Regions from separate parts of the Psychromonas sp. KJ10-5 genome, predicted to be linked through region 1. Evidence: predicted binding sites of a transcription regulator. Region 1 holds the regulator's gene; the other holds the start of a gene.
The links. The regulator sigma-54, encoded in region 1, starts transcription at its own class of promoters, with help from an activator protein. The targets are predictions, from matches to a motif close to GTTGGCACGNNNNTNGNNT.

Region 1 (16,372 bases):
CGTTTAAATGCTGAAAAGCAAGTTTTAGAGTTAGATAGATCAAATACATTAATTCGTGAAGGAGACACATTAAGAGAGTTAGCTTTACCGGGTTTAGAGCAAGTAAAGATACAAATTCTCTCAGATAACTCATCATTAGAAATATTCATTGATGATGGCCGAGCTGTTATGTCTGCACGTGTTTTTACGCCAGAACATGCAACGGTTATTAAAACTCAAGGTAATGTCGATATTGAAAATTGTTGGTTATTAGTTGCTGCATCGCAGCCATTCTTAAACTTCTGAAGATCATTTCTTAGTGGAAACAGGTGAATAAATATTTTATCTACCCTGTTTCCTTTCCCCCTCATTTCAGGTTTACTTAAAGTATTTAGCTACTCTATTCTCTAGTCGAATCGTTCATAATTTGATGAATAAGCATTTCATTAAATGGTCATTAAATCATACATATATAAAATGTTTTTAGAGTTGATTTCTCTCCTTTTTAATTGTTCTCTATTAAACGCATAGCTGAAGGCTTTAATTCAATAACCGCCTTAATTGAAGGGACATTAAAAAAGATAAAAATCTAGACATAAATTGTTAATTTTGTTAATTTCTATAGTTAACTATTAAATTGGTAATACCATTTTACATTCAACTGTTATTTGCTCGTAACATTAGCTTGTTACGTTTATATCATTTAAGGCTGTTATGACCTACGCAAAAATTAAACAACCTAAACTTGCTGACGTGATTGAATCACAGTTAGAAAGCATGATTTTGGAAGGGCGTTTAGAATTGGGTGAGAAGTTATTACCTGAGCGTGAATTAGCAAAACAGTTCGATGTTTCAAGACCATCATTACGTGAAGCAATTCAACGCTTAGAATCAAAAGGTCTATTAACACGTCGTCAAGGCGGTGGTACTTACGTAAAAGAAGAATTACGCAACCAATTAACAGATCCGCTATTCGAGTTACTCAATTCGCATCCGGAATCTCAATATGATTTGCTGGAATTTCGTCATGCCATTGAAGGGTTTTCTGCTTATTATGCCGCGTTAAGAGGTACTTCTGACGATTTGCATAAAATAAAAACAACTTTCAATGCTATTGATATGGCAAATTCAGCTGGTAACATCGAACTAGAAATAGAATCGGTTGCTGAATTTTACCAGGCAGTTATCGAAGCATCACATAATGTAGTGTTTTTACATCTTGCGCGTGGCATCAAGCCACTGTTGCAAAAAAACATTTCAGATAACGTGAAACAGCTTTACTTATATCCAGAAGTTGCAAAAAAAATTCATCAACATCGCTTCCAGTTAATGGAAGCTATTTTGTCTAAGCAGCCGATGAAAGCAAAAGAAGCATCGGATCAGCATCTACATTATATTGAAGAAACACGCTTGGTTATGTTGCGTGAAGAAAGTGCATTTAAACGTGAGTTAGGTGCTTTTTAAAACGACCTCCGCTTTATAGTATGGCGGGTCAGCTGCGGCTGTTATTCATACTTATACTGATAATTATTTAGATTACTTATTGCCGAAATGGCATGCAGCGTGCTGTGAAGCAGGTAGTGTTTAATGTAAATAATTATACAAAAACGCTTGGCTTTCGAGCTGAGATTATCTAGTGATATAGAAGGAAAGTGTCATGACTGACATCTTAAAAGATATTGATGCACAAGAAACTTCTGAATGGCTTGAAGCATTAACAACCATTCTTGAAGATGAGGGCTCAGAACGTGCTCAATTTATCCTTGAGCAAGTGATGGAAAAAGCACGCGTTGAAGGTGTTAATTTGCCAACAGGCATCAACACTAATTACGTAAATACCATTGCGGCATCTGATCAGCCAGCTTACCCTGGTGACCTTAAAGTAGAACAACGTATTCGTTCAATCATTCGTTGGAATGCGATTATGATTGTTATGCGTGCTTCTAAAAAAGACTTAGACCTTGGTGGCCACATGGCTTCTTACCAGTCTGCGGCTGCGTTTTATGAAGTATGTTTCAACCATTTCTTCCGTGCACCAAACGAAACTGATGGCGGTGATTTAGTTTATTACCAAGGTCATATCTCTCCTGGTATCTACGCACGTGCTTTCCTTGAAGGCCGTTTAACAGAAGAGCAACTAGATAACTTCCGTCAAGAAGTTGATGGTAAAGGTCTACCTTCTTACCCTCACCCTAAATTACTACCAGAATTCTGGCAGTTCCCTACGGTATCTATGGGTCTAGGTCCAATTGCTGCTATCTACCAAGCACGTTTCCTTAAATACCTTGATGGTCGTGGTTTAAAACCAACTTCTGCACAACGTGTTTATGCTTTCCTAGGTGATGGTGAGATGGATGAGCCTGAATCTCGTGGTTCATTATCATTCGCTTCACGTGAAAAACTAGATAACCTATGTTTCTTAATTAACTGTAACTTACAGCGTCTAGATGGCCCAGTAATGGGTAACGGTAGCATCATTCAAGAACTAGAAGGCCTATTTACAGGTGCTGGTTGGAATGTTGTTAAAGTAATCTGGGGCAGTAACTGGGATGCATTAATTGCAAAAGATACGTCTGGTAAATTATTACAATTAATGGAAGAGACCGTTGATGGTGATTACCAAACATTCAAATCTAAAGACGGTGCTTATGTTCGTGAACATTTCTTTGGTAAATACCCAGAAACAGCTGCATTAGTCGCTGATATGACTGATGAAGAGATCTTTGCGCTTAAACGTGGTGGTCATGATTCATCTAAACTGTACGCTGCATTTAAAAATGCGGAAGATACAGCGGGTAAACCAACAGTAATTCTAGCTAAAACTGTTAAAGGTTACGGCATGGGTGCTGCAGCTGAGGGTAAAAACATTGCCCACGGCGTTAAGAAAATGAATGAAGATCATATTCAAAGCTTACGTGATCGTTTAGGTCTACAAGATTTAATCTCTGATGAAAAAGCGGCGACACTTCCTTACCTAACGCTTGAAGAAGGTTCTGAAGAGTACAAATACCTACACGGTAAGCGTGAAGCATTGATGGGTTACACGCCTAAGCGTCTGCCTAAGTTTACTGAAAAACTAGCGGTACCAGAGTTAGATAAATTCTCTGCGCTTTTAGGCGAACAGAAACGTGAAATCTCAACGACTATGGCTTACGTACGTATCCTAAACGTCTTGTTGAAAGATAAAGGTATTGGTAAAAATATCGTACCAATCATCGCCGATGAAGCACGTACATTTGGTATGGAAGGTCTATTCCGTCAAGTGGGTATCTACAACCCACATGGCCAAGAGTACACGCCTGAAGACCGTGGTGTAGTGTCTTACTACAAAGAAGCGACTTCTGGTCAGGTATTACAAGAAGGTATCAACGAACTTGGTTCTATGTCTTCTTGGGTTGCTGCTGCAACGTCATACAGCACTAATGACTTACCAATGATTCCATTCTACATCTACTACTCTATGTTTGGTTTCCAACGTATTGGTGATATGGCTTGGATGGCAGGTGACCAACAAGCACGTGGTTTTCTATTAGGTGCTACTGCTGGTCGTACTACGCTAAATGGTGAAGGTCTACAGCACGAAGATGGTCACAGCCATATTCAAGCTAACACTATCCCTAACTGTGTTTCATACGACCCAACGTTTGCTTACGAGCTAGCGGTTATCGTTCAAGACGGTATTGAGCGTATGTACGGTGAGAAACAAGAAAACGTATTCTATTACCTAACAGTAATGAACGAAAACTACGCAATGCCGGCTATGCCAGAAGGCGCTGAAGAAGGTATCCGTAAAGGTATCTACAAGTTTGATTCATTACCAGGTAAGAGCAAAGTACAACTACTAAGTTCAGGTACTATCATGAACGAAGTACGTGCTGCTGCAGCTATCCTAAGCGAAGAGTACGACGTTGCTTCTGATATCTTCTCTGTGACTTCATTCAATGAGTTAACACGTGATGGTCAAGACGTTGAACGTTACAACATGTTAAACCCTGAAGCAGAGCAAAAAACAGCTTACATTACTGATGTTCTAGGTACTGAGCCAACAATTGCTGCAACGGATTACATGAAAAACTATGCTGAGCAAGTACGTGCATTTGTACCTGCTGAGTCATACAAAGTACTTGGTACTGATGGTTACGGTCGAAGTGATAGCCGTGAAAACTTACGTCGTCACTTCGAAGTTAATGCTGGTTACGTTGTTGTTGCTGCACTAACTGAACTAGCTAAACGTGGCGATGTTGAACGTAAAGTTGTAACAGAAGCGATTGCTAAATTTGATATTGATGTAAACAAAATCAACCCATTATTTGCATAAATCAGTCTCGGTGTTAACACAAGTTAACACCGACTTTTATTGATTAGGAAAATTATTATGTCTGAATTAAAAGAATTTTTACTACCTGATATTGGTGCTGATGCGGCTGATATTACCGATATCTTAGTTGCAGTTGGCGATACTATTGCTGAAGACCAAGATGTATTAACGATTGAAGGTGATAAAGCGTCAATGGACGTACCTTCATCAGTTGCTGGTGTGGTTAAAGAGATCAAAGTAAACGTTGGTGACAGCGTTTCTGAAGGTAACCTAGTATTAATCGTTGAAGTAGCTGGTTCTGCCGCTGCTGAAGCACCTGCGGCTGAAGAAGCTCCGGCAGCAGCACCAGCAGAAGCGGCGGCTCCAGCAGCTGCAGCGGCAACTGCTGTAAAAGAACTTTGTGTGCCAGATATTGGTGGTGATGAAGTTGAAGTAACTGATATCTTAGTTGCTGTTGGTGATACGATTACTGAAGACCAAGATGTGATCACTGTTGAAGGTGATAAAGCATCAATGGACGTTCCTGCACCATTCGGTGGTGTTGTTAAAGAGATTAAAATCGCAACTGGCGATAAAGTATCTGAAGGTTCTTTAATCTTATTAGTTGAAGCTGAAGGCGAAGCACCAGCTGCTGCACCATCAGCGCCTGCTGAAGCTCCTAAAGCGGCTGCACCAGCTCCTGCTGCGGCGCCTAAAGCTGCACCAGCAAAAGCTGAAGTTGCTGTAAACAAAGAAATTAAAGCGTCTCCATCAGTTCGTCGTATCGCACGTGAATTTGATTTAGACCTAAACGTAATTGCTGCTTCTGGTCCTAAAGGACGTACAACTAAAGAAGACGTGCAAAAATACGTTAAAGGCCAATTACAAGCGGCTAAATCTGGTGGCGCTGGCGGCTTAGCTGTAGCAGCTGCACCTAAAGTTGATTTTGCAAAATTTGGTGAAGTGGAAGTGAAAGAACTTTCTCGCATCCAAAAAATATCTGGTCCTGCTTTACACCGTAACTGGGTAACTATCCCACACGTTACACAGTTCGATGAAGCTGATATCACAGAGCTAGAAGAGTTCCGTAAAGAGCAAAATGCAATCGCACTTAAACAAGATCTAGGTGTTAAAATTAGCCCGTTAGTATTCATGATGAAAGCGGTAGCAAAAGCATTACAACAATACCCTAACTTCAATTCTTCATTATCTGAAGATGGTCAAAGCCTGATCCTGAAGAAATACTTCAACATCGGTATCGCAGTTGATACACCAAATGGTTTAGTTGTACCAGTGGTTAAAGATGTATTAAACAAAGGTATTTTTGAAATCTGTCGTGATATCGCAGAGATCTCTAAGAAAGCCCGTGCTGGTAAATTAACTGCTAAAGATATGCAAGGTGGTAGCATGACTATCTCTAGCCTTGGTGGTATCGGTGGTACGCAATTTACACCAATCGTTAATGCACCTGAAGTTGCAATCTTAGGTGTCTCTAAATCAGCGATTAAACCACAATGGAATGGTAAAGAATTTGAACCTCGTATGATGGTTCCTCTTGCTCTTTCTTACGACCACCGTGTAATCGATGGTGCGGATGGTGCACGCTTTATTACTGCTGTTAACAAGCACTTATCTGATTTACGTACATTAATTTTATAAACTTTGTTAACTAGGTCGGCAGTTATGCCGACCATTCATTTACATTCTATTAACATTTGAATAGACTAGAATTCTAATTCGAGTGTTCTTTTTTATAGAGGTCGTCATGAGTAAAGAAATTAAAGCGCAGGTTGTTGTATTAGGTTCAGGCCCAGCTGGATATTCTGCAGCATTCCGTGCAGCAGATTTAGGTCTAGAAACTGTATTAATCGAAAAGTATGACACACTTGGTGGTGTTTGTTTAAATGTTGGTTGTATCCCTTCTAAAGCTCTTTTACATGTTTCTAAAGTAATTGAAGAAGCAAAAGCATTATCTGAGCACGGTGTATTATTTGGTGAACCATCTACAGATATCGATAAAATCCGTATCTGGAAAGAAAAAGTAGTATCACAACTAACTGGTGGCCTGAAAGGCATGGCTAAAATGCGTAAAGTAACAACAGTAAATGGCTTTGGCCGTTTTACTGGTGCTAACACCATTGAAGCAACTAGTAGCGAAGGTGAAGTAACAACAGTTACTTTTGATAACGCAATTATCGCTGCGGGTTCTCGTCCTGTTAAATTACCATTCATTCCACATGATGACCCTCGTGTTTGGGATTCAACAGATGCACTAGAGCTTAAATCAGTGCCTAAACGTTTACTTATTTTAGGCGGTGGTATCATCGGTCTAGAAATGGGTACAGTATACAAATCATTAGGTTCAGATGTTGATGTTGTAGAGTTCGCTGATCAATTAGTGCCTGCAGCTGATAAAGATATCGTGCAAGTTTACACTAAGAAAGTGAAAAACAAATTTAACATCATGCTAGAAACTAAAGTAACAGCTGTTGATGCTAAAGAAGACGCGTTATACGTTTCTTTTGAAGGTAAAAATGCACCAGCTGAAGCAAAAGCTTACGATGCAGTGTTAGTTGCTGTTGGTCGTGTACCAAATGGTCTATCACTGGATGCTGAAAAAGCTGGTATCACAGTTACTGAACGTGGTTTCATTGAAGTTGATAAGCAAATGCATACTAACGTACCACATATCCACGCTATCGGTGATATTGTTGGTCAACCTATGTTAGCGCATAAAGGTGTGCATGAAGCGCATGTTGCAGCTGAAGTTATTGCAGGGAAGAAGCATTACTTTGACCCTAAAACAATTCCTTCAATTGCTTACACAGAGCCAGAGATGGCTTGGGTTGGTGTAACTGAGAAAGAAGCGAAAGAGCAAGGCCTTAACTTCGAAAAATCAGTATTCCCATGGGCTGCGTCAGGTCGTGCAATTGCATCAGATTGTTCAGATGGTATGACTAAACTGATTTTTGATAAAGATACACACCGCATCATCGGTGGTTCTGTAGTAGGTACTAATGCAGGTGAATTACTAGGTGAAATTGGCTTAGCAATTGAAATGGGTTGTGATGCAGAAGATATCGCATTAACTATTCATGCTCACCCAACGCTACATGAATCTGTTGGTCTAGCGGCTGAGATCTATGAAGGTTCAATTACTGATTTACCAAATGCAAAAGCGGTAAAACGTAAGTAATTAGATACTTAATTTGTTATTCAAAAGGCAACGTTAAGCGTTGCCTTTTTTGTTTCTGCTCAAATACCTCTCTTTAAAAAATGACATTCAATAATGTCATCTCTATTGTTTTTAGTGCTTACCTCTATAGTGTAATGACAAATAATTGCTGTATAAAGAAATTGTAGTGATTGCTGGTATATTGTTATAGCTATTAACATTATTTATTGGGTTTTTATTAAGCTTTATTTGTTAGTATTCAATATTTGCTGAGTTCAAAAGTAGTTCATCAAGTATTAATTAATTAAATAACGTTGAGCGATGAAATTTATTCCTACTTAACCCTTTCTCTTAACAAGAAATCAATTTAGTAAAAATACAAGATATTTTGTTTGCAGGTTTCTAAAACTATCCTATAGTTAATTTTACTGATGATATTTTTATCAAATAATGACATGAGATGAATGCATTTGTGTTTTTACCTTAATTTGATAATATGATTGGGATTATATATAAGAGACTACCCAAGTAGTCCGCAAATAAAACAAAAATCGCCTGTCCATTGGAACTGGCACATATATTATAAATTTAAAATGGGTACTATTATTATGTTAGAAAAAAGCTTAGTTGTGGGTGAATTCCACATTGATACGAGTCAAAATAGTTTGATTCATGGCAATCGTAAAGTTTACTTAGGTCCTTTACGTACATCTCTTTTACATTTCTTATGCAAAAATGTTAACTCAGTTGTTACACGTGAAGACTTAGCGCAACATGTGTGGGGTCGTTTAGTAACTGACCACACAATTAACCAACATATTTCTCAATTACGTAAAAGTGTAGGTACATTAAGTCTACACGGTCTTAATATTTCTACTATTCCAAAACGTGGCTACATTGCACGTATGGAAGGTTTAACAGTTTCTGATAATACTGTGTCACCAATGACGCAAGGTGAAACTACTGCAAATGCAATAACAAGTATGAAAGTACTGATTGTTGAAGGGGCTGCTGAAGGTCGTATTCAATTAATCGAACAATTAGAAGCATTAAATGTTTCTTATGTTGAAGGCGTTGCTACTACATTAGAAGCAGAGCGTTCTATTGCACTACAAGACTTTGATCTTATTATCGTTGATGCATTACTACCTGAATACTCAGGTCTAGAGTTAATTAAATCAATTCGTACAGGTCAAACTTCAGCTTCTGCCGATATCAGTATCTTAAACTCTCATCATGACGTTCAACGTGAGCTATTAGGTCTAAACAGCTTATTAGATGTTCAAGGTTTATTGTTAAAACCTTTTGAGTCAAACCGTTTGAAACAGATGTTAATGGTCGCTAGCAAGTCAAACGTGGTATTAAAACCACAAGCAGCTTATGAACTAGTACCAACTAATGTTGTATCTGCTGAATTTAAAGTAGCTGTTAATAGTTAATCTAACGCTTAACCTTAACGCAACGACACTGACCCTTACTAACTAGTAAGGGTTTTTTTATGCCTTTTTTTGCTGATAATCAGTAAAATAGTTCTCTCAGTTATTTTGGTTAGTATTATACTTCAGTCATTAATTGAGTGCAGAGAGTGACAGTATGGAATTTGATTTTAAAAAAGACTATTTTAGCGGTAAAGCAACCGTTAAATTGTCAATGGGACATGAAGCCTTCGGTACTTGGCTAGAGCAGGAGGGCCAGGAAAAGCAGTGGGTGGAAGCATTATTAGTCGTCATCTCTGATTTACAACAACAAAAAATCGCTGAATATAAGCTGACTGGTGATGAGTTCGCTCTTTACCTAACGACAGAAGAGGCAAGTATTAGTAATCATAGTTTACATATGCATGGATCTGATTTAGATGAAGCGAATGATTTAAACTTTTATGATCAAGAGATTGAAGCTGAGTGTGGATTGGAAGACTTTTTAAATTTATTGGAATCTTGGTTGGAATTTATTTAATTGGTAAATAACCTTGTTGTTAATCCTATAACGACAATTTGTATAAGTCGTTATAGGTTTTAGATTTAAATAAGAGGACTTGAACTAGTGGCGTAATACTAAGGTCGCCATACCTAGGAATGAAAACAAGCCAATCACATCGGTCACGGTTGTTAGTGCCATACCGCCAGCCAAGGCGGGGTCAATTTTATATTTGTGCATTAACAATGGAATACAAACCCCTGCAATACCTGCAATGGACAAATTAATAAACATTGCCCCGGCAATAATATAGCCTACTTGCATATCGCCTTTCCAAAGCACCACGGCAGTCGCCACTAAAATAGCCCAGATCATGCCATTTAATAGCCCAATCGCGGCTTCTTTGCCGATTAACCAACGTGTATTACTACTACTAATATGGCCAACAGCAATACCTCGTATAACCAGCGCTAAAGTTTGGTTACCTGCGATACCACCCATGCTCGGTACTATGGTCATTAATACGGCTAAGGTAGCAACTTGTTCTAATGTCGCTTCAAACATATTAGAAACAGAGGCAGCAATAAATGCGGCCATTAAGTTAACGGATAACCAGACAGTTCGACGTTTTGCACTGGGTAAAATAGGGGCAAAGGTATCTTCATCGTCATCCATACCTGCCATACCCATCATCGAATGCTCAGCATTTTCACGAATAATATCAACAATATCATCAATGGTGATACGACCGAGCAGTTGCCTGTCGCTATCAATTACTGGAGCTGAAATCCAATCATGTCGTTCAAACAGCTTAGCTATTTCATTTTCTTCCATTAATGCCTGAAGTGGCTCAGTATCATGATTCATGACATCAGCAATTAGTGAGTTCGGCTCTTCGGTAAGTAGTGTTGATAGTGAAACATCACCCAGTAACTTATTATCGGTGTCTACAACATATAGCGCATCGGTTGTATCAGGCAGTGAGCCTTTTAGACGTAAATAACGAAGCACTACCTCAATGGTCACATCTGGGCGCACTGTGGTGGTGTCGGTATTCATGATTGAGCCGGCAGTATCTTCTGGATAGGCTAATGCTAATTCAACACGTTGTCTATCTTGTGTGTCCATTTGCTCCAAAACAGCGCGGTAAACGCTATCTGGTATACCACGCAATACATAGGCCAGGCCATCAGTTTCCATCCCCTCTGTTGCTGCTACGAGGTTGTCTGTGCCCATGAGGTTGATAATACCATCTTTAGCATCTTCATTTAGTTCTTCTAGGATTTCACCGTGTTGGTCATGGTCGGTTAGATTCCATAGTACTTTACGGTAACCAGGCGGAGATGATTCTAAAAGAAAGGCAACATCGCAGGCTGGCATTTTATCTAAAATACTGCGTGCTAAAACAAACATACCACTTTCAAGGGCTTTTTTTACTTCTTGAAGTCGTAGCTGGGTATTATCGACTTTAGTGTTTTCCAGCATACCAACTCCTATAATTATTCTTCTTCTAAAAATTTATTTTCGATTAATTCGGTTACCGCTTGCATTGCTTCTTGAGCTTGCGTGCCACTTGCTTCGATTTCAATCTCTTGTCCAAAGCAGGTCTCTAGTACAAGTAATCCTAACACACTACCGGCATCGGCTTTTTTGCCATTGTGTGTAATGGTGATTTGAGCGTCAAATGCATTGACAAGTTCAACTAATTTGATGGTTGCGCGTGTATGTAACCCTAATTTGTTTTTTATTGTAATTGTTTGCTTAATGATATCCAATCGGAACTACTCCTTTAAACATTTGTGTTCTATCTGTACCTGATATTTATGCTTGAAACGCGCCGCTATTTGTTCAGTGACGTATACTGAACGGTGTTTTCCGCCAGTACAGCCAATTGCGACTGTGACATAATTACGGTTGTTCTGCTCTAAGTGTGGCAACCAATTTAAAAACAGGTTTTCTATATTGGTAATCGTCTCTTTGACAATCGGAAAGGTGCTTAAATAATCTTGAATGATCTTATCTTTACCTGAAAAAGCTTTTAACTCTTTTTCCCAATATGGATTAGGTAAAAAGCGCACGTCAAACATGTAGTCAGCGTCTTCTGGGTGAGCATATTTAAAGCCAAAAGATTGGAAAATAATAAGCAAGTTACTTTTTGTTGAGCCCTGTAAATAGATTTTGAGGTGTTCATTTAAGTTATGCACTGATAATGAAGTGGTATCAATAGAAAAAGCAGCCATCGATTTTAATGGCAGTAACATCTCATTTTCTAGTTCTAATGCTTGGGATAAAGAGAATTTCTTTTTTGAAAGAGGGTGCAAGCGTCGAGTTTCGCTATAACGCCTAATTAATTCACTGGTTAATGCATCAATATAGATGATTTCCAATTCCACTTTCTTTTGAAGAGAGGCGATCAGTTGTTGTATTTGCTCAACTTTGGTTGGCATGTTACGGACATCTAAGCTCACAGCAACTTTATTGTCTTTAGGGTCTAAAGTATCAATAAGTTGCTCGAGTAGTTGATAAGGTACACCGTCAATGCAGTTATAACCTAAGTCTTCGAGAACATGAAGTGCAATTGTTTTTCCTGAGCCTGAGCGACCACTAATAACAATTAACTTCATACTTTCTCCTGTCTTTCTATAGTGTTAGTAATTCAAATAATTCTTGGGAATTTCCCGCACTGCGTAACTGACGTAAGAATTGTTTGTCTAATAACTTTTGGCTAATTTCTGATAGCGCCGAAAGGTATTCTTTACAAAGGTCTTCAGGTACAAAGATAGCGAATAATATATCCACTTTATTACCGTCATATGAATCGTAATCGATACCTGTTTCACATTGCAAAAAAACAGCCGTAGCAGGTAGCTCACTAGAAATTTTGACATGTGGAATAGCAATCCCAGACCCAACACCTGTTGACCCAATTTTTTCTCGTGCAATTAAGCTTTCAAACAATTCTTGGGCATCTAAATCGAGCTCCTTTGCTGCGATAAGGCTGATTTTTTCTAGAGCGCCTTTTTTGCTTGTGCAAGTAGTGTTACAGAATACCGATTGTTGATTTAATAGAGTAGATATTTTCATAATAATAGTTAACTGTATTTAATGGACGCGCGAGTTTATCAGGTTAGCATTAAATGACTATAGTTAATCCTTATTTATTTGCATTACTTCTTAGTTCAAAGTAATTGTTTACGTTGATTAGAAGGCGGAATTCCTAAGGATTCACGGTATTTAGCAATAGTACGTCTTGCTACCTTAATACCTTTTTCTTCCAACAACTGGGTGATTTTATTGTCGCTTAATGGTTTAGTTGTGGTTTCAGCTGAAACCAACTTTTTAATTAAAGCGCGAATAGCGGTTGATGAACATTCACCGCCTCCATTAGTAGCAACATGGCTAGAAAAGAAAAATTTCAGTTCATATATACCACGTGGAGTATGCATAAACTTTTGTGTTGTAACACGTGAAATAGTGGATTCATGCATTTCTACTTCAAATGCGACATCGTTTAATACCATTGGCTTCATGGACTCATCGCCATATTCAAAAAAGGCTTGTTGCTGTTGTACAATACAATTAGCCACTTTTAATAAGGTATCGTTACGATTTTCTAAGCTTTTAATAAACCACTTAGCTTCTTGTAAGTGGCCTTTGATAAACTGAGAGTCAGTTTTACTAATGTTACCTGAGCACATACTCGCGTATTGCTGGTTAATTGATAAATTAGGATCACAATCTTGATTTAGGGATACACGCCATTGCCCATTGATCTTTTTAACGTACACATCGGGAACAATATACTGCGTTTCGCTGGTTTCTACTCGGTTACCAGGGCGAGGCTCTAAGCTTTGAATTAAACGCATTATTTCAGCAAGTTGAGCTTCTTTTAGCTTACTTTTTCTGGCTAAAGTTCGGTAATCTCTATTACCTAATAGATCCATGTATTGCTCAAGGATTTGAATTGCTTCATTACGCCAAGGAGTCGTTTCTGGTAGTTGGCGTAATTGTATTTGTAAACATTCTTGGGTGGTACGTGCCGCAACCCCTAGTGGATCAAAGTGTTGAATGCGTTTAAGTACCACCTCTACTTCATCTAGTTCTAATTCTTCTAAATCTGTTTGTAAACTCTCTAAGATACTCTCACAGTCGGTGGTCAAGTAGCCTGATTCATCGATAGAGTCAATAATCGCCATCGCGATTATTTGGTCGGTATCTGTAAAAGGTGTTAATTGCATTTGCCACAACAGATGGTCTTGTAGAGAGGTTGATGACTCGCCTTGATAAAGTGTATTTTCTCCCTCATAGGCAACGGCATTAGAAGTCGTTCCTGTGATTGGGGTGGAGTTATAAGATTCCTCCCACTCTTTTTCTGCAGGGAGATCATCAGAGAACTCTTGTTGAGTAATCGCTTCAGTTGTATCTAATACGCTGCTATCGGCTTCTTTAACCGTATCTTCTGACCCAGTTTGATCATCTTGTTCGAGAAGAGGGTTAGAGTCCAAAGCATTCTGAATCTCTTGTTGTAGATCTAATGTTGAAAGCTGCAATAGTTTTATTGCTTGTTGTAATTGAGGGGTCATCGCTAATTGCTGACCCATTTTCAATTGTAAACCCTGTTTCATCAAAACATATCTTCCTGAACGTGTGGCAATAACTTAAAGTTTAAACTCTTCACCTAGATAAACGCGTTTTACATGATCGTTTGCAAGAATTTCATCTTGTGTACCTACAGCAATAATTTCCCCATGGCTTACTATATAGGAATGCTCACAAACATCTAACGTTTCTCTTACATTATGGTCAGTGATTAATACACCTAAACCACGATCTCGTAATTGCTGAATAATATTTTTTATATCAATTACTGAAATCGGGTCAACCCCTGCAAAAGGTTCATCCAGTAGAATAAATTTGGGCTCGGTTGCTAGTGCGCGTGCTATTTCTACACGGCGTCGCTCTCCACCCGATAAACTCATTCCTTTGTTATCACGAATATGAGTAATATGAAACTCTTCCAATAGTGTATTGAGCTTCTCATCGCGTTGCTTTTGCGTTAATTCTTTACGGGTTTGTAGAATACCCATAATGTTTTCTGTCACGGTTAAACGTCGAAAAATAGATGCTTCTTGTGGCAGGTAGCCAATGCCTTTTTGTGCACGAATATGCATTGGGTTACTAGAAATATCTTCGTCATCAATGACGATGCTACCTTGGTCTTGTTTCACTAAACCAACGACCATATAAAAAGAGGTGGTTTTACCTGCACCATTAGGGCCTAGTAAACCTACTATTTCACCGGTTTTTACTGTTAAACCAACACCATTTACTACAGTTCGGCCTTTATAACTTTTAACTAACCCCGTTGCGCGTAACTCTGCCATAGTTATTTGTTGCCTGTGTTTGAAGTTGAGTTAGTGTCTTTAGATTTTTCAAATTGAGCAGGTAAAAAGATGGTTTTTACACGCTCTTTTTTATTTTGGTCTGTACTAACATTAAGCTCTTGTGTTGCTAAGAAATACTCAATCTCAGCACCATTAACTTGGCTATCCAATTGCTTCACTTGTGCATTTTTAGTTAAGGTTATTTTACCTTTAGCCACATCATAGGTAATTTTTTTAGCTTCAGCATCCAATGGTTTTCCATCATCTTGAATTTGATGGAAAACAGAGGTATTACCTTCAGCAATCATTAATTCATGATTAGGTTTTTCACCTCGGATCACGGTTAATTTATCTGCTGTGATTTTAATCGAACCTTGAGTTAGTAATACTTCATCAGTAAAAATAATAGTATTGGTTTTCAAACTCGCATGTTGCTTAACTGAAGAAACATGGATAGGTTGGTTATAATCAGACTCTAATGCAATCACATTGGCATTAAACAATGAAATGCTCAGTAAGCATGCTAATTTATTTAGGTTCATTAAAGTACACCGCTTTTATATTCGAATTAAGTTTCATCTCTTCAGCTTCTATAGACGTCCACATTCCTACACCTTCATGTTTAAGTTGTGGCCCTGTCCAAGTTACTTTTAAATCACTGGTGATCACTTTAGTATCCAGCATTATCGTTGCTTGTGCAGTAGACATAGTCTGCACCATTTGATCTTCTGTTATATTTTTAATAAATACATTGCCAGATAACAATAGGTTATTCTTCTCTTTCAACGTGCCCTTTATACTGGTTAGTTGCCAGATACTGACCACACTGGTTTCTTGATCTTTATGGTAGATAACAACTTTAGGATGTTCAAATAAGGTCGTATCATCCTCTGGATAGTTAGTTGCTTTATCAGCAAATACACGATAATCATTAAAACCAGTTTGGTCGTAATGATTACTTTGCAAGTTATCGGCAATATAGCTTGGGTGATGATCTGGTAATGCAGGATACTCTGTATCCGTTGAGAAATAGACCCATACCGCACAAGCGATAAACAGGACAATAAAAGGGATGCTTTGACGTTTGTTCATTTATTCGCTTTTACCTTGTGTCATAGAAAGTTGTCCATGACATTGTAAAAATAGATCACAAATTTCGCGAACAGCCCCAAACCCACCTTTTATAGTAGTGATTAAATCTGCTTTTTGTAATACCAGTGGGTGTGCGTCATTTACTGCAATACCTAACCCTGCCAGTTGTATGACAGGAAGATCTACCACATCGTCACCGATATAAGCTGTTTGCTCAGCTGTTAAATTCAATTGAGTCAACAAGTCTTTATAAACGCTTAACTTGTCATCTTTACCTTGATAAATATGCTTAACGCCTAAGGCATTCATTCTGGTGCTAACAATGTTAGATTGGCGACCTGTAATAATAGCGACTTCAATACCTTGTTGCATAATCGCTTTAAGCCCAAAGCCATCTTTTGTATGAAATGCTTTTAGCTCTTCGCCGTCATTTCCCAGGTAAATGCGGCCATCAGAAAAAACACCATCAACATCGCATACAAAAAGTTTTATTTTTTGTGCGCGTTGAAAATTATCTTGGCTGATTTT
Region 2 (16,372 bases), 1.2 Mb from region 1:
TATTGATTGGTTCTTGGAATTATTGGGTGCCGTTTATTACTGACCGTGCTTGGTATGAAACAGAAGATATTCCGATGCCTGATATTCTACAGTTCTTATCTGATTGGTTTAACGAGGGGGAACGATACGAAAGGTTACCTCGATTCATTCCTTATTTTGCATTACCACTATCAATGGCGTTAATGACCTTTAGGTTTTTACAAATAGCTTGGAACATTATTAACAACTCAGCCGACAGAATGATTGCAAGTCACGAAGCTGAAGAAAAAGTTGATGCATTGCATGACCAAGAAAACAATGTTGAACAACAAGTCATTATTCAAGGTAAAGACAATGAAAGGGAGAAAAGTTAATGGCGATGTTAATGCTGTTTATTATGGTAATTATATTGATGGTGATTGGTGTACCTATTGCTATCTCCTTAGGTGCTTCTAGTATTGTCTTTTTATTAATTCACTCTGATGCTTCTCTAGCGTCGATTGCACAAACTTTACTTAATGCGTTTACAGGACATTACACCTTATTAGCCATTCCTTTCTTTATTTTAGCTTCTAGCTTTATGGCCACTGGTGGCGTAGCTAAACGTATTATTCGTTTCGCTATCGCTTTAGTAGGTTCACTTCGTGGCGGATTAGCTATGGCATCCGTGGTTGCTTGTATGATGTTTGCAGCTTTATCTGGATCTTCACCTGCAACCGTTGTCGCAATTGGGGGAATTGTTATTGCTGGGATGGTAAAGAATGGTTACACCAAAGAGTTTGCCGCAGGTGTTATCTGTAATGCGGGAACGTTAGGAATTCTCATACCACCTTCTATTGTAATGGTTGTTTATGCAGCAGCGACTGATGTCTCTGTTGGCCGTATGTTCTTAGGGGGTGTTATACCAGGGTTATTAGCTGGACTGATGCTGATGTTAGCTATCTATATCTATGCTCGTTATAAAAATATCCCTGCACAACCATTCGTGGGTTGGGGTGAAGTGTTTAATTCCGCAAAAGATGCTGGATGGGGATTATTACTGATTGTTATTATTCTTGGAGGTATTTATGGCGGTGTATTCACGCCTACTGAAGCTGCCGCTGTAGCCGCTGTATATGCCTTTATCATTTGTAATTTTGTTTATAAGGATATGGGACCGTTAGCGGAGAAAGAGCCTGACCATAAAAAACGTAAAGCATATTGGTTAAAAGCAATGCATGTGTTTTGTCACGAGGATACACGTAAAACGCTTTATGAAGCGGGTAAACTGACTATTATGTTAATGTTTATTGTTGCTAATGCCTTAATTCTTAAACACGTACTGACTGAAGAACGTATTCCTCAGATGATCACTGAGTCTATGTTATCGGCAGGACTTGGACCCATTGAGTTTTTGATTGTGGTTAATCTGCTGTTACTGGTCGGCGGTCAATTCATGGAACCTTCCGGTTTGTTGATAATTGTTGCGCCTTTAGTGTTTCCTATTGCAATTGCTTTAGGCATTGATCCAATTCATCTTGGCATCATGATGGTAGTGAACATGGAAATAGGAATGATCACACCACCAGTGGGGCTAAATCTATTTGTGACTGCGGGAGTGGCTAAATTGTCCATGATGAAAGTAGTCAAAGCATCATTACCTTTAGTGGGGGTTATGTTTATCTTTTTGATTATTGTGACTTATGTGCCGAGTGTGTCGACTTGGTTACCTAATTTAATGATGGGGCCTGAAGTGATCACTAAATAATACTACAGAATGCTTACCACACTGTTTATGATTATATGCTGGAACTTACAATTCCAGCATTTTTATAAGAGAAAGAAGGACACACTAAAGAAATAATTCCAGATTCACGATGCTAATCCACAAGCAATCAAACTATTTTTACGAAGAAGTTAGTCTTCATTTTTAAAGTTTTGTTTTTGTAAGCCGTGTTTCTGCATTTTGTCATATAGTGTTTTACGCGGTAAGGTTAATGCCTCCATGGTATTTTTAATACTCCCGTTACTCAGGCTCAAAGCTTGTTCAATAAGCGTTTTTTCAAAAACTTCTACTTGTTCAGATAAACTTAATCCTGCACTCATATTATTATTTGCGTGGTTTAAGTCTGACAAACTGCCTAATAAAATAAAACGTTCTGCAGCATTTCTTAGCTCCCTTACGTTGCCTGGCCAGTCATGACTGATTAATGCTTGTAATGAATCAGCGGGTAATGCAGGCGCTGCTTTACCGTACCTAGCTGCTGCCACTAATAAAAAGTGATGGAACAGAGGGGCAATGTCTTCTTTACGCTGACGTAAAGGTGGTAAATCTAGGGTCACCATGTTTAAACGGTAATAAAGATCCTGTCGGAAGTGTTCTGTTTCTTTTAAATCAACTTTAGTGGCTGCTATGATCCTGATGTCTAAATCGATAGCTTTATTCGATCCTACTCTTTCTAATGTGCGTTCCTGTAATACCCTTAATAACCTGACTTGTGCCTGCATTGGCATAGACTCTATTTCATCTAAGAATAGGGTGCCACCTTGTGCATATTCAAACTTACCAATACGTTGTGAGTCGGCACCAGTAAATGCGCCTTTTTCATGGCCATATAATTCACTTTCAATTAAATTTTCAGGGACTGCGCCACAGTTTACTGCTACAAAGTTATGACTACTACGTTGACTTTGCTCATGCAGGGAGCGAGCGACTAACTCTTTGCCAGTTCCTGTTTCACCGTATAAGAGTATATCGGCATGACTATCTGCAACTCTATAAATCATTTGTTTTAAGGCAATAATACTTGGAGTGTTACCTATGATTCTGGGGCCTAGAGTATCTTTACTTTGAAGTGCTTTTTTTAATTCGCGGTTTTCTAGAGTCAATTGCCTTTTTTCAATGGCTTTACGAGTTATTTCAATTAATCTATCTGACGCAAAGGGTTTTTCTATAAAATCATAGGCTCCATTTCTAATGGCTTCTACGGCCATAGAGATATCACCATGGCCAGTAATTAATACGACCGGTAAATTTGCATCTTTTTGTTGAAGTGTGTTTAACAATTGTAAGCCTGTGATGCCGGGTAAACGGATATCAGAAATGATCATTAACGGTAATGTACTTTGCATTGCAACTAATGCCGATTCTGCATCGGCAAAACATTGCGCTTCTATGTTGGCTAATGCAAAACTTTGTTGATGAGCGATACGCATATCATCTTCATCATCAATAAAAAATATCATTGATTTGGCTCCTTAATATTATTCGAGTTGAGCTGTTGATTAGGCATATAAATAGGTAGGCTAACAGTGAATTCAGCACCTTGCTCTTGTCTATTTCGAGCGGTTAACTTGCCTTGCATATTATTGATAATTTGTTGGGAAATAGATAACCCTAAACCTAAGCCAGTTTCCTTAGTGGTAAAGAAAGGTTCAAATAAACGTGGAAGGTGGTTTATATCTATGCCTGTACCTTCATCAAGTACACTTATCGTTGCCTTATGTTTTGTGTTAGTAAGACGCACTTTTATTTGATTTTGTTGGGTGTTTTGCATCGACTGTAAAGCATTTGATAGTAGATTAATGAGTATTTGCTCTAATTGAATTGCATCTGCTTTGACATGGATAAAATGTGTTGGCATATCTAATACGAGTTGTACTTGTTTGTTTTTAAATTGCGCTTTAAGTAATTCCTGTGCTGCTAAGATAATGGGTTGTAATGCAACAATTTGCAGTTCACCATCAGACTTCCTTGCAAAGGATTTTAGTTGTGCACTAATTTTGGCCATGCGTTCGGTTAATGAGGTAATTCGCATTAAATTTTCATGTACGTTTTCCAGCTTATCTCTTTGTAGAAAAATAATCGCATTGTCTGCATAACTTCTTATCGCTGAAAGAGGGTTATTAAGTTCATGACTAATGCTGGTGGACAATTGTCCTAATACAGCTAATTTTGCAGATTGTATAAGTTCTTTTTGTGTGGAGCGAAGGGCACTTTCTGCTTTATGTCTTTCTTCAATTTCGGCTTGTAGTGCAGAGGTTCTTTCTAATACTGTCATTTCTAGGGTTTGCTTAGTTTTTGCTTCAATGCGTGCTTGTTCTTGATGTCTATGTAATTGTTGTTTGATAATGATTAGTGATAAATAAATTAGTAAATATACCAGGGTAATTATCAACGTTAAGATCAGTAAGTCGATGATAATAGGTGCAATTGGAGCGAAGACTCTCACCGTCCATTGTTTATCTTCAGATACCGTGAATAGTGATAAATAGTAGTTAGAAAAGGCTTTTTTATTGGCCAATGTAAGTATGTTTGCTTGTTTTTTTAGATCGCCATAAATAGGGGGCAGAGATTTTATAATACGTTGTAAATATCGTTTTTCCTGTTTGATCATTGATCTTTGCTGTGGAGTTAATGGCGTTAAGCTATGAAATAACCAATCCTCTCTGGATGATATAAACACTATACCATCGTTATCAGTGACTAAAAAATGTTGCTCTTTACCTACCCAGTCTTTTTCAATTAACGATAAGTCCATTTTAACGACGATCACACCAATCACTTGTATCCCATTATGAACTGGGTATGAGAAATAATAACCTCGTTTGCCTGATCGTGAGCCTAAGGCAAAATATTGGGCTTGTCTTCCCTGTATTGCTTCATTGAAATAGGGGCGGAAATTAAAATTGTTGCCAATAAATGTGGTTTCTTTTTGCCAATTACTGGCCGCAATCGTTGTTCCACTTTTATCGAGTAGATAAGTATCTGAGGCGCTGACAATGTGATTGATAGACTCTAAGTGTTTATTGGTACTATCGATAACGGACTGATTATCAGGAAATTGAAACGCTTTAAAAATAACATCTTGACGAGATACTAATTGCGGAATGAACGAATAATGGCCGAGCTGACTGTCTAAGTGACGTTTAAAACGTTCAAGCTGTTGCTGGTTACTAATTTGTAGTGACTGATAGCTAGTTTGCCAAAGGGTATGAAGACTAATCACCAATGTCATGCAGTAAAATATAAAACATAGGGTATTAATGCGACGTCCTAATGGCATGGTATTTAATGTCACTAAGGTATTCCTTATTCAAAAACTTTGGCTATTTAATTTACCCTAATACACTAAGTTTTATTGTTTCACGACGCTTAGTTTTATATTTAATTTGTTGATAATTATGATAATGTGAGAAAGACCTAGTTTATTAATTTGATTGATTATAGAGGGCCGTAAATGCAGTTCCCAGAATTATTGTTAGATAAATCCTTGTGTAAAGTAAGAACCATCACGACTTTTCTTAAGTTTGATTTTGACCAAAGGAAATGGCCGAGCTTGATTGAGCAAGCCAATAAATTTTGTGTGTCTCTAGCAGATGATTTCAAGAGTCAGGGATATCAAGTTCAATCTATTCGCATTGTCACTAATGCTTTTTCTGAATATATCGATACAACTAATTTGACTAGTGCTCAAAATGATTTACGTAAACTTAATACTATTTTAACTCATTATCAGGGCAGTGGGCTTAGGTTAAGATTTGCCATTGGCGAAGCTAAAAATGCTCATGAGTTAAGCTTAATTCCTGAATTGATAAAAGAGTTTGGGGATTTATGTAATGTATGTGTGAATATCCCTGCTGATCAACATTTTTTATTGGATAAGAAATTAATTGACGAAGCGGTGAAAACAGTTCGCAAAATTAGTGATGTGACTCCAAGGGGAGAAGGTAACTTTAATTTTACCGTTAACTTTAATTGCCAGCCACTTATTCCGTATTTTCCTGCTAGTTATGTTGATAGTGCTCATACAAATACGTTTGTGATTGGCTTAGAAACACCTGATTTGCTTGTTGCAACACTCAAGGCCTTTAATTCACTTAACTCAACACTTGAGCGTCAAACATTATATGAAGGCTATCACCAGGCATTAGTACAACAAATACAGCAACATGTTGATCAGCTTCAAAAAATAATTGATGGCATTGAGGAAATACCCTATCGTTTTGCAGGCTTAGACAGTTCAGCCGCACCTTCTAAAAATTGTGCGAGCATGACGGAAGTTTACGAATTAATGGGGGTTGAATACTTTGGAGCGGCTGGCACAGTGGAAGCATCTTCGCTATTAACCAGGGTGTTTAAATCTATTAAGACTATGCCGCTGGTGGGCTTTTCAGGGTTAATGTTAGCCTTAACAGAAGATCGTGGGTTAGCAGTTGGTAGTCATGCCGCAAATTTTGATATTCGCGCATTATTAACATACAGTGCGGTGTGTGGAATTGGTTTAGATACAGTACCTATTCCGGGTAACACACCAAGCCATAAGCTATCTGCTTTAATGTGTGATACTGGGACGATGGCCTTCAGATTAAATAAACCATTAACCGTTAGAGTGTTTCCTGTACCAGGGTTGGTTGCAGGGGATACTACCTCATTTGAAAGTGATGATTTGTGTAACTGTACGGTACTTGCAGTACCCTAAGGACAGAGTATGCCAATAACCATATACGGAGATAGCCTTTCAGGTAACTGTTATAAAGTGAAATTATTATGCGCTTTATTACAAATTAAACATGATTGGGTAGAAGTTGATATTTTAAAAGGGGAAACCCGAACTGATCATTTTTTAGCCATGAATCCCAATGCTAAAATTCCATTATTAGTCACTGAAGATAAACAATTTTTGTTTGAATCCAATGCCATCCTTTATTATTTAGCACAAAAAAGTGAATTATTTCCTGAGTCTCAATACCAACAAGCCATTTGCATGCAGTGGATGTTCTTTGAACAATACAGCCATGAACCTTATATCGCTGTAGCGCGGTTTATTCATAAATATTTAGGTAGCCCAGCAGACAAGTTGCAGGAGCTAGCGAGCAAACAAGAAGGTGGCAAAAAAGCCTTGGGAGTGATGGAAGTGAGATTGCAAGAGCATCCCTTTTTAGTAGGCGACGATTTTTCAATTGCAGATATTTGTTTGTTTGCCTATACGCATGTGGCTTATGAAGGCGGGTTTAATTTAAATGGTTATCCTGCAATCCTTGCCTGGATTTCACGTATTAAAAACCATACTGATTATATTGCTATTGGTTAATCGCTGTTAACTCGCTCTATCCTATTCAAGGCTATATCTAACTCTCTATTATATAACATTAAGTTATAAAATCTTAAACGACAGAGTAGCAAGAGTAGTTTACTATTCGCTGCACATTTCCGGTTGAATGGTTTTGTTTTACTTTAGAATCAATTATTTTGATGATTTAAACATTGATTTTACGGTAGAATTCAGCTGTTTTTCTGATAAATAATCATTTAGTTTAATTTATAAACAAAGATTGTGTTAATAGTAACAAACTGACTATGTATAAAAGCTAGATCGTTTTATTAACTGCGTTTTATCTCATTTTATTTATAAACCATTTAGATTATTGGAATAATAATTACCTCATTAAACAATAATAAATACGTTTAATGACACTTTTACTATAGCTAACACTGATAATGGTAATTAGACGTTATTTTTAGTTGTTAAAGATAATTATCTTGCTACTGAAAATAGGTGGATCTTAATTAGCATATTGGAAACATTACCTAGATAGGGATTACTATGAAATTATTTTTTAAAAAGGCACTGATTGCTTTCGTAGCAGCAAGCAGCTTATTAACTGTTCCGGCATTTGCACAAGAAACTGTTAAAGTCGGTATGTCTGGTCGTTATTTCCCATTTACCTTTTCTAAGCAAGATAAACTACAAGGCTTTGAAGTTGATGTATGGAATGAAATTGCAAAACGCTCTGATTACAAAGTTGAATTTATAACTGCAAGTTTCTCTGGTTTATTTGGTATGTTAGAAGCAGGTCATATCGATACTATTTCTAACCAAATTACTATCACTGAAGCGCGTTCTGCTAAATATGCATTCTCAACTCCTTACGTGATTGATGGTGTTCAAGTGACGGTTCGTAAAGGTCGTGATGATATTCAAGGTATCGAAGACCTAAAAGGTAAGAAAGTGGCAGTTAACTTAGGCAGTAACTTCGAAGAAGTATTACGTAAATACGATACTAACAACGAAATCAACATTGTTACTTACGATACAGGTATTGAACAAGATGTAGCGCTTGGCCGTGCAGATGCGTTTGTCATGGACCGTGTTTCTTCAGTACAATTAATCAAAGAAGCAGGTTTACCATTACAATTAGCTGGCCACCCATTCGAAGAAATTAAAAATGCAATGCCATTTTTAAACAAACCATCGCAACTAGCTATTCGTGACCAAGTTAATACTGCATTAGCGGCAATGCGCGCTGATGGTAAATTAGCTGAAATTTCAGATAAGTGGTTTGGTACAGACATTACACAATAATATTAATCCTTAAAGAGTCGTTTTTATGCAAAGTTCTTTTGACCTTCAATACATAATTGAATTAATGCCCATTTTACTTAAGTATCTTGGGGTAACGATGGAAATGGCACTTTGGGGGTTCTTATTTGCATTGATACTCGCGTTAGGTTTAGCCCTAGTGCGAGTATTTAAAATTGCCTTTATTCAACACCTTGCATCACTGTATATTTCATTTTTCCGTGGAACACCTTTATTGGTGCAGTTGTTTCTTCTGTATTATGGCTTTCCACAATTCATGCCTATCTTTGTGGGTATGGATGCCTTCACTGCCGCTATTATTGGCCTATCATTACACTTTTCTGCTTATATGGCGGAAAGTATTCGTGCCGCTATATTAGGTATTGATAAGTCTCAAATGGAAGCGTGTTTAAGTATTGGTATGACACGTTTACAGGCGATGAAACGCGTTATATTGCCTCAAGCTTCACGTGTTGCGACACCATCTTTGATGAACTACTTTATCGATATGATTAAAAGTACCTCTTTGGCTTTCACTCTTGGGGTGGCTGAAATTATGGCTAAAGCACAAATGGAAGCTTCTTCTAGCTTTAAATTTTTTGAAAGCTTTTTAGCCGTAGCGGTAATTTATTGGGTGGTGGTTATCTTCTTCACTCGTATCCAGCATCTATTAGAATATAAACTTAATAAGGCCTATTAATCATGATCAGCGTGTCTCAGTTAAGTAAAAAATTTGGTGATCTAGCAGTACTCAAAGAGATTGACTTTGAAGTAGCAAAGGGTGAAATAGTGGTTATTATCGGTCCATCTGGTACTGGTAAATCAACATTACTTCGTTGCTTAAATTACCTTGAAACACCAACTACAGGTAATATTACTATCGGGCCTGCGAGTATCGATGCTTTGAGCCATAAAGCTAAAGATATTACTGAATTGCGCAAACAAAGTAGTTTTGTATTTCAAAATTATTCTTTGTTCGCCAATAAAACCGCATTACAAAATGTTGCTGAAAGTTTAATCACGGTTTGGAAAGTTTCTAAGCAAGAAGCGTTATCAACTGCTGAAGCCATCTTAGTGAAAGTTGGTTTAGCTGAGAAGCTTAATGTATACCCTTCGCAACTTTCAGGTGGACAACAACAACGTGTGGGGATCGCTCGGGCAATGGCTGCAAAAGGTGAAGTTATCTTATTTGATGAACCAACTTCAGCTTTAGATCCTGAGTGGGTTGATGAAGTACTCGCTGTAATGAAACAATTAGCTCTAGAGAAACAAACCATGATAGTGGTCACCCATGAAATGCAATTTGCTAAAGAAGTCGCGGATCGCGTTATCTTTATGGAAGATGGTTACATTGTAGAGCAGGGCACACCTCAACAGATATTTTCTAATCCTGAACATGAGCGAACTAAAGCCTTTGTTAAGCGTGCTTTAAAGCAACATTAGTCTATTCAAAGCTACCTCTTTTCTGGGGTAGCTTTGCTCATTTCCTAACAGAGTTTCTACTTGTTATTTTTTATAAAGAATAATGTAAATACTTTGTTAAAACAGCTGTATTACTCTTCTAGCATTGTTATAATCCTGCACTTTATTAATTAGACTTTATAAAGCAAGCAACTTCAATTATTTAATATAGTTACCATAAAAGTATTGAACTATCATTAAAGGATTAATGAGTTTAAATTGATGAGTATTAAAGAATATTAAACCATTCTTTCATCATGAATGAATTAATTCCATTTTCATTAAAGCTCTTATCAAAAACATGAAACCACTAATCTCTATTTAATGAATGTAGAGCAAGTAATTAATGGCGTTGATAAAGTCGCAGCGTTAAGAGTTCCCCCTCATAGGCTCTTTGGTAATCTTATTAGAGAAATAGTAATTTACTATTCAAGTTATCGCTGAAGAGTGCTTGTTTATGCAATTGTATTCTATAGCTTAACTCCTAATGTGATAGAGAAGTTATTGAGCATGATTGGTATTTTAAAAGTGTAATTTATAAATTTGTGCTGTTGAGATCGTTAATAGGCTATTGAGCTATACGAAATCAATTTTTTACTCATTCATCTCATTAAATATGTTGAGATGAAATAATCATGGTAGACCCTATTTATGTTTTTACTCCGCGCTTTACTCTATTTAATTGTTGTCTCTGTAGTGGCAATATTGATTGATATGGAAGGTTACCAACTTCATACTCATGCCCAATATAGCGAACATACATTAACAGAACATCTACAAGACCTATTAACTTTCAGTAGTTGTATGTTGTTTTTATGGGCAGCTAAGTTAGATAAAGCATCAAATATTATTGGTAAAATCTTAGCTGCGTTATTAGCTATGATGTTTGTTAGGGAGTCTGACTCGCTATTGGATCATCATGCATTTGATGGTGCTTGGCAGATGTTGGTGTGTATGATTTTCATCGGGTTATTATGTTCATTACGAGGTCAGTTCTCACAGGTATATAAGGCTTTAAAAGCCTACACTACTCTGCCAAGTTATGGCGTGTTTTTATCTGGGTTTATTACGCTTGTTGCGTTTTCACGACTAATGGGGCGTGGTTCATTTTGGCATTCGGTGATGGGCGAACAATATGTCCGTATCGTTAAAAATATTGTAGAAGAGGGCACAGAAACGTTAGGTTATACCCTCATCTTATTATCAGCTATTGAGTTGGTTATCAGTGCATATAAAAAAAGAAAACAAACCGCCAATGGTTAATTAAAGAAGTGGTAAGCAGTTAATATTAAATAACTGCTTACCAGTCCATCACTCTGCCACTACACTAAAGTAGTAATCTCTACTAAAGCTCCTGATATTTCTATATAATCCTGCTCGAAATCTTTCCCCCCAAATAACTAATAATAAAAAGGCAACAATATGCAGGAGCAAGACCCAATCGATTACGGACCATTAGCTGGGTTAATTGGTACATGGAAAGGCAATAAAGGTAAAGATAAATCACCTGAAGCAGATGGCTCAACTGAACTTAATGACTACTTTGAAACTCTTGTTTTTATAGAAGCAGGCGAAACATCTAATGCCGAAGAGCAAGCGTTGAGCGCAGTACAATACTCTCAGTTAGTACAAAGAAACTCGACGGGAAAAATCATCCATCGCGAAGTAGGTTATTGGTTATGGGAGCAAGGTACTGAGAATGTGATCAACTCTTTGACCATACCCCGTGGGCTTTCTGTTCTGGCTGGCGGTAAGGCTACTACAAAACGTTCAACTGTGTTTGAAGTTGAAGCGCGTTTAAATTGCCCTAATTGGCCAATTACCGAGTCTGCATTTTTACAAAGTAAAGCATCAACTAAATCATTACAGAAAAAAATGACCCTATCAGGTGATAAGTTACAATACTCGCAGCACATGATGCTAGATATTTATGGTAACGAATTTAATCATAACGACCACCATAGGTTGATAAGAGAGATTGATACTAGTGTTAAGCTAGATTAACTTTAAGTTAAAGTTGCTGTGTTGGTTCTATTTAGACTGTTATTTGTCGATAAACCTTACATTACTTAAACTACAACTTATTGATTAGCTTTTGCTTTGATACATTTCAATCACTTAACTATTTTGGCTTAATATTTGCATAAACTTGTAAATAAACAATAATCTTTGAGATACTCAAATGAAAAAATTAAACACATTAATGGGTGTGGCATTAACCTGTTATGCTCATTTCAGCTTAGCTGGTCCTATCGAGACGTTGAATGAATATAACTTAGTGGTGTTAAATGATTTAACATCAACGAGTGAAGTTGAAGGTAAAACTATTGTAGCGGGTGATCTATCAGGCTCTGCTTCTAACTATGGCACTCATTTAGCTCAAAATGATTCATCTGTTGGTAGTGTGCTGGTTGTTGGTAGTGACTTATCTTCAGGCACAACAGTCAATGCAAATGGGCATGAAGTGATTATTGCCGGAACTAATAATGGTAATATTAATTCAAATTCAGTATCAAATGATGCATCACAATATGACTTTGATTTAATTAAATCTGAATTTATTAACTTTTCAGGTTATTTATCAGAACTAGCTGTTAACTCTGTTTTGTTAACATCATCCAACAATCAGCCATCGGCTGCATCATTTAACGTCGGTGATTCAGTTGGAAATGACCCAGCAGTCTTTAACATTACTTCTGAAAGTTTTTTCGAGAATAATCTGATACAACAGTATGATATTGATTTAAACGGTCAGTCTCCCTCAACTATCATTATTAATGTGTCTGGTGAGATGATTAATGATTCAAATTTAGGTAATGCCGTGGGTAATATTACTAGTGATGTTTTTAGAGAGAATATTATTTGGAATTTCTTTGAGGCGACTGAAATTGATTTAGTTAAACAAATCAATGGTAGTGTATTGGCACCTTTTGCAGACCTTACTAATGCCACGCCTATTGAAGGTTCAGTGGTTGTTAATAATTTTCAACAAAATGGTGAAGTGCATGATGCATTATTCACAGGTGTAATTAGTTATGACCCTGATGCTAATAATTCAACTGACCCGGTAAAAGTGCCTGAGCCTAGTATGTTCTTCATTCTATTAACTGCTCTGGCTGGTATGATGATGTGGAATAGGTCAAAATCTTAATCAATTCATATTTTTAAATGTAAAAAACCGCTGACACATAACTGTGAGCGGTTTTTAATTTAGGGTTAATATCTAATTACTTACTATGACGTTCAGCTAATTTATCAGCAACATCCGAAAGCGATAGGCCTTCATTCTGTAATAAGACAGTTAAGTGATATAGTAAATCAGCGCTTTCACAAGTTAACTCATCCATATCTTTTGCCATTGCTGCTAGTGCAACCTCAACACCTTCTTCACCGACTTTTTGTGAGATTCGTTTTGTACCTCGTGCATACAAGCTAGCTGTGTAGCTGCTCTTTGGGTCAGCACCTTTACGGCTTTTGATTACTTGCTCTAAGTCAGAGATGAAACTTAATGAAGGCTCTTGTTCATTTTTAAAACAAGTTTCATTGCCTAAATGGCAAGTTGGACCGATTGGGTTTACAATCGCTAATAACGTATCGTTATCACAGTCTGAACTGATTTCAACTACATTTAAAAAGTTACCTGACTGCTCACCTTTACACCATAAACGTTGTTTAGTACGGCTAAAAAAAGTCATTTTACCAGATTCAAGTGTTGCTGCTAATGATTCTTTATTAACATAACCTAGCATTAATACTTTACCTGAAACTTGGTTCTGTACAATAACAGGCATTAGGTTATCTACTTTTTCCCAATCTAACGTTGCTAGTTGCTCTTCTTTCATTAAACTCATAAACGTATCTCTACCTTTTCTGTTTTAAGGTAAGATTTTAACTCACCAATATTAATTATTTGTTTGTGGAATACACTGGCTGCTAAAGCACCGTCAACATCAGCTTTATTAAATACATCTGCAAAATGAACCATTTCACCGGCACCGCCCGATGCAATTAATGGCACATGACAAATAGCACGTGCTTGAGAAAGTTGGTCAATATCATATCCGCAACGTACGCCATCTTGGTTCATTACGTTTAATACTATTTCACCGGCACCACGTGATTGTACTTCTTTTATCCAATCAAAAGTGTTCCATTTGGTTGTTACTGTAGCTGCTTCATTACCTGTAAACTGTTTAACCTGGTGTTGGCCCGTTTCTTCATCAAAGTATGAATCAATGCCAATAACAATACATTGCGTACCAAATTTTTCAGCTAGACGATTAATAAGGCTTGGATCTGCAAGCGCAGGGCTGTTGATAGAAACTTTATCTGCACCAAACTGTAAAATGCGTTTTGCGTCTTCTTCTGTTTTGATACCGCCTGCAACACAAAATGGGATATCGATGACTTCAGCAACTCGGCTAACCCAGCTTTTATCGACCACTCTATCATCAGAGCTGGCAGTAATATCGTAAAAAACTAACTCATCTGCGCCTTCTTCTGCATAACGTTTAGCAAGTGGAACGATATCGCCTACAATCTCGTGGTTACGAAATTGTACACCTTTAACTACCTGTCCATCTTTTACATCCAAACATGGAATAATTCGTTTTGCTAACATAAAGCCTCGCTATTATGTGGTCTACTATTTTAAGCTATTCAACGGCCTTAAAATAATTTACCAATACTTTATTAAGAAATAATCATAAGTGATTGTAAAGATTATTAATTCATTATCCATACATTATAACTATATTAATGATCACTTTGTAGGCTTTAATCTGATTATTAAGCACTTTTTAATATTGGTTTTATACCTGAACCTTTACTTCTTTTGGATTGTTTAAGTAGTGAATATCGAATGATTCTATCTGTCAAAAGAGATCTTTATGTAATCAGAGGCCGTATTTAAATATCAATACTAATTACATAGTAATCATGGAGTGATAATGATGTTAATCAATATGTTGGGGTTTAACCTTATATGGTTTGGTTTATTATATTGGGGAAATATTTTTATTCCTGTTGCGTTAACCCTTTTATTTATTCATTTTAAATTCTTGTCCAAAATAATTAAAGAAATTCGACTGGTATTATTGGTTACTGTTATAGGTGTGTCAGTGGATTCTTTTTTGCATTTTATCCACTTTTTTACTTTTCCAAATGCTAATTTCACACCATTTTGGTTGATGGTATTGTGGGCTTGTTTTGCAAGCACTATTTGTCATAGTTTAACTTTTCTGAGCGCTTCCAAAAAAAGCCAATTGCTCATAGGAGGCGGGTTTGCGCCATTGAGTTATTTAGCAGGGGAAAGTTTTGGTGTTGTGGTATTCGCTTATAGTTTACCTGTTACTTTCTCAATTCTTGCAATAATTTGGGGATGCTTATTCCTTTTATTTTTTTATTTAAAATCAATCATATTACAGAGAGACCTACAGTATGCTTAAGTTATTTAAAGGGTTAGTTGCGTCAATTCTATTGATCAACTTAACCTTTGCAGTACCTGCTGAGGAACCAGATCAATGGAAAAATAGTCTATCTGAATTGTTAAAATCAACAGCAACGATACAGGTAGGCAGGGCAACCTTTTCGGTGTTTATTTGGGATATTTATCAAAGTCAATTATCAACAAGTAGTGGCGTATATCCTGACCCGGAAGGGGTTATAGTGTATCAAATTAAATATCTTAAAAGTATTGAATCCAAACAACTCATAAAGAAAACTATTGAACAGTGGGTGCACCTTGGTTTTGCTAGTGAGCGGTATAGCTCTTATCTAGAACAACTCCGTAATATGTGGCCTGATATTAAAGAGGGTGATCAATTAGCTTTTGTTGCTCAAGGTAATAACAGTGCTTTCTATTACAATGAACGTTTCATTGGACAAATTGATGGTAAGGATTTCAGGAACATTTTTATGGCTATTTGGTTTTCGGAGAATACTTCACAGCCAGAACTGCGTGATACATTATTAGGAATAAAATCATGAAATACGTTAATCCTCCAGTAGTACTGCTACTCAGTAGCTTTGCTTTAGTCAGTTGTACTCAAGATTTGAGTGATTATTCAAGTCAAACTAGTAATTTTGATATTAAAGAGTATTTTAATGGCAATGTCATCGCATGGGGGACCATTCAAGATGCTAGTAATGTAGTTACTAGACGTTTTTGTGTTGAGTTGAAAGGAACTTGGAAAGGTAAAGATGGAATATTGGCTGAAAAATTCTTTTTTGATGATGGTGAAATAAGTTATCGCAATTGGCATTTTTCACAGCAAGTTGATGGACGTTACATTGGGACTGCGGAAGATGTGGTTGGGGAGGCCATTGGTGAGCATCAAGGTTTTGCTTTTCAGCTAAAATATACTTTAACTTTACCAGTCGATGATACTACTTATGACGTGAGCATGAATGATTGGATGTACAAAATAGACAAGTATCGAGTCATTAATAAAACTGCTATTCATAAATTAGGTGTTAACGTCGCTAATGTAACACTATTTTTTGACAAACAAGCGCCATTAGCAAGTTGCGAATAACATTTCTATCTCAATTAGTTTAATTGATTGTTATTCGCTTTACGATATTGATGA

Region 2: a site for sigma-54 is predicted at 11,909-11,927, ahead of AC0L3W_RS05180 (choice-of-anchor A family protein). Genes of this name have one in related genera too.

The regions. Positions count from the first base shown of each region.
Region 1 covers NZ_CM147864.1:3,803,124-3,819,495, forward strand. The annotation lists gene AC0L3W_RS16735 (glycoside hydrolase family 32 protein) at 1-285, shown strand, start outside; gene pdhR (pyruvate dehydrogenase complex transcriptional repressor PdhR) at 694-1,443, shown strand; gene aceE (pyruvate dehydrogenase (acetyl-transferring), homodimeric type) at 1,637-4,297, shown strand; gene aceF (dihydrolipoyllysine-residue acetyltransferase) at 4,355-5,935, shown strand; gene lpdA (dihydrolipoyl dehydrogenase) at 6,042-7,472, shown strand; gene AC0L3W_RS16760 (winged helix-turn-helix domain-containing protein) at 8,060-8,890, shown strand; gene AC0L3W_RS16765 (YacL family protein) at 9,045-9,407, shown strand; gene mgtE (magnesium transporter) at 9,492-10,853, opposite strand; gene AC0L3W_RS16775 (HPr family phosphocarrier protein) at 10,868-11,143, opposite strand; gene rapZ (RNase adapter RapZ) at 11,150-11,992, opposite strand; gene AC0L3W_RS16785 (PTS sugar transporter subunit IIA) at 12,009-12,452, opposite strand; gene AC0L3W_RS16790 (RNA polymerase factor sigma-54) at 12,548-13,993, opposite strand; gene lptB (LPS export ABC transporter ATP-binding protein) at 14,027-14,752, opposite strand; gene lptA (lipopolysaccharide transport periplasmic protein LptA) at 14,755-15,294, opposite strand; gene lptC (LPS export ABC transporter periplasmic protein LptC) at 15,281-15,844, opposite strand; gene kdsC (3-deoxy-manno-octulosonate-8-phosphatase KdsC) at 15,845-16,372, opposite strand, start outside.
Region 2 covers NZ_CM147864.1:1,132,519-1,148,890, forward strand. The annotation lists gene AC0L3W_RS05125 (TRAP transporter small permease) at 1-353, shown strand, start outside; gene AC0L3W_RS05130 (TRAP transporter large permease) at 353-1,726, shown strand; gene AC0L3W_RS05135 (sigma-54-dependent transcriptional regulator) at 1,876-3,204, opposite strand; gene AC0L3W_RS05140 (sensor histidine kinase) at 3,201-5,039, opposite strand; gene AC0L3W_RS05145 (DUF711 family protein) at 5,199-6,440, shown strand; gene AC0L3W_RS05150 (glutathione S-transferase family protein) at 6,456-7,052, shown strand; gene AC0L3W_RS05155 (amino acid ABC transporter substrate-binding protein) at 7,566-8,324, shown strand; gene AC0L3W_RS05160 (amino acid ABC transporter permease) at 8,350-9,021, shown strand; gene AC0L3W_RS05165 (amino acid ABC transporter ATP-binding protein) at 9,024-9,764, shown strand; gene AC0L3W_RS05170 (hypothetical protein) at 10,434-11,045, shown strand; gene AC0L3W_RS05175 (heme-binding beta-barrel domain-containing protein) at 11,205-11,786, shown strand; gene AC0L3W_RS05180 (choice-of-anchor A family protein) at 11,965-12,933, shown strand; gene hisIE (bifunctional phosphoribosyl-AMP cyclohydrolase/phosphoribosyl-ATP diphosphatase HisIE) at 13,010-13,633, opposite strand; gene hisF (imidazole glycerol phosphate synthase subunit HisF) at 13,630-14,403, opposite strand; gene AC0L3W_RS05195 (DUF2878 domain-containing protein) at 14,732-15,229, shown strand; gene AC0L3W_RS05200 (chalcone isomerase family protein) at 15,222-15,770, shown strand; gene AC0L3W_RS05205 (DUF3833 domain-containing protein) at 15,767-16,318, shown strand.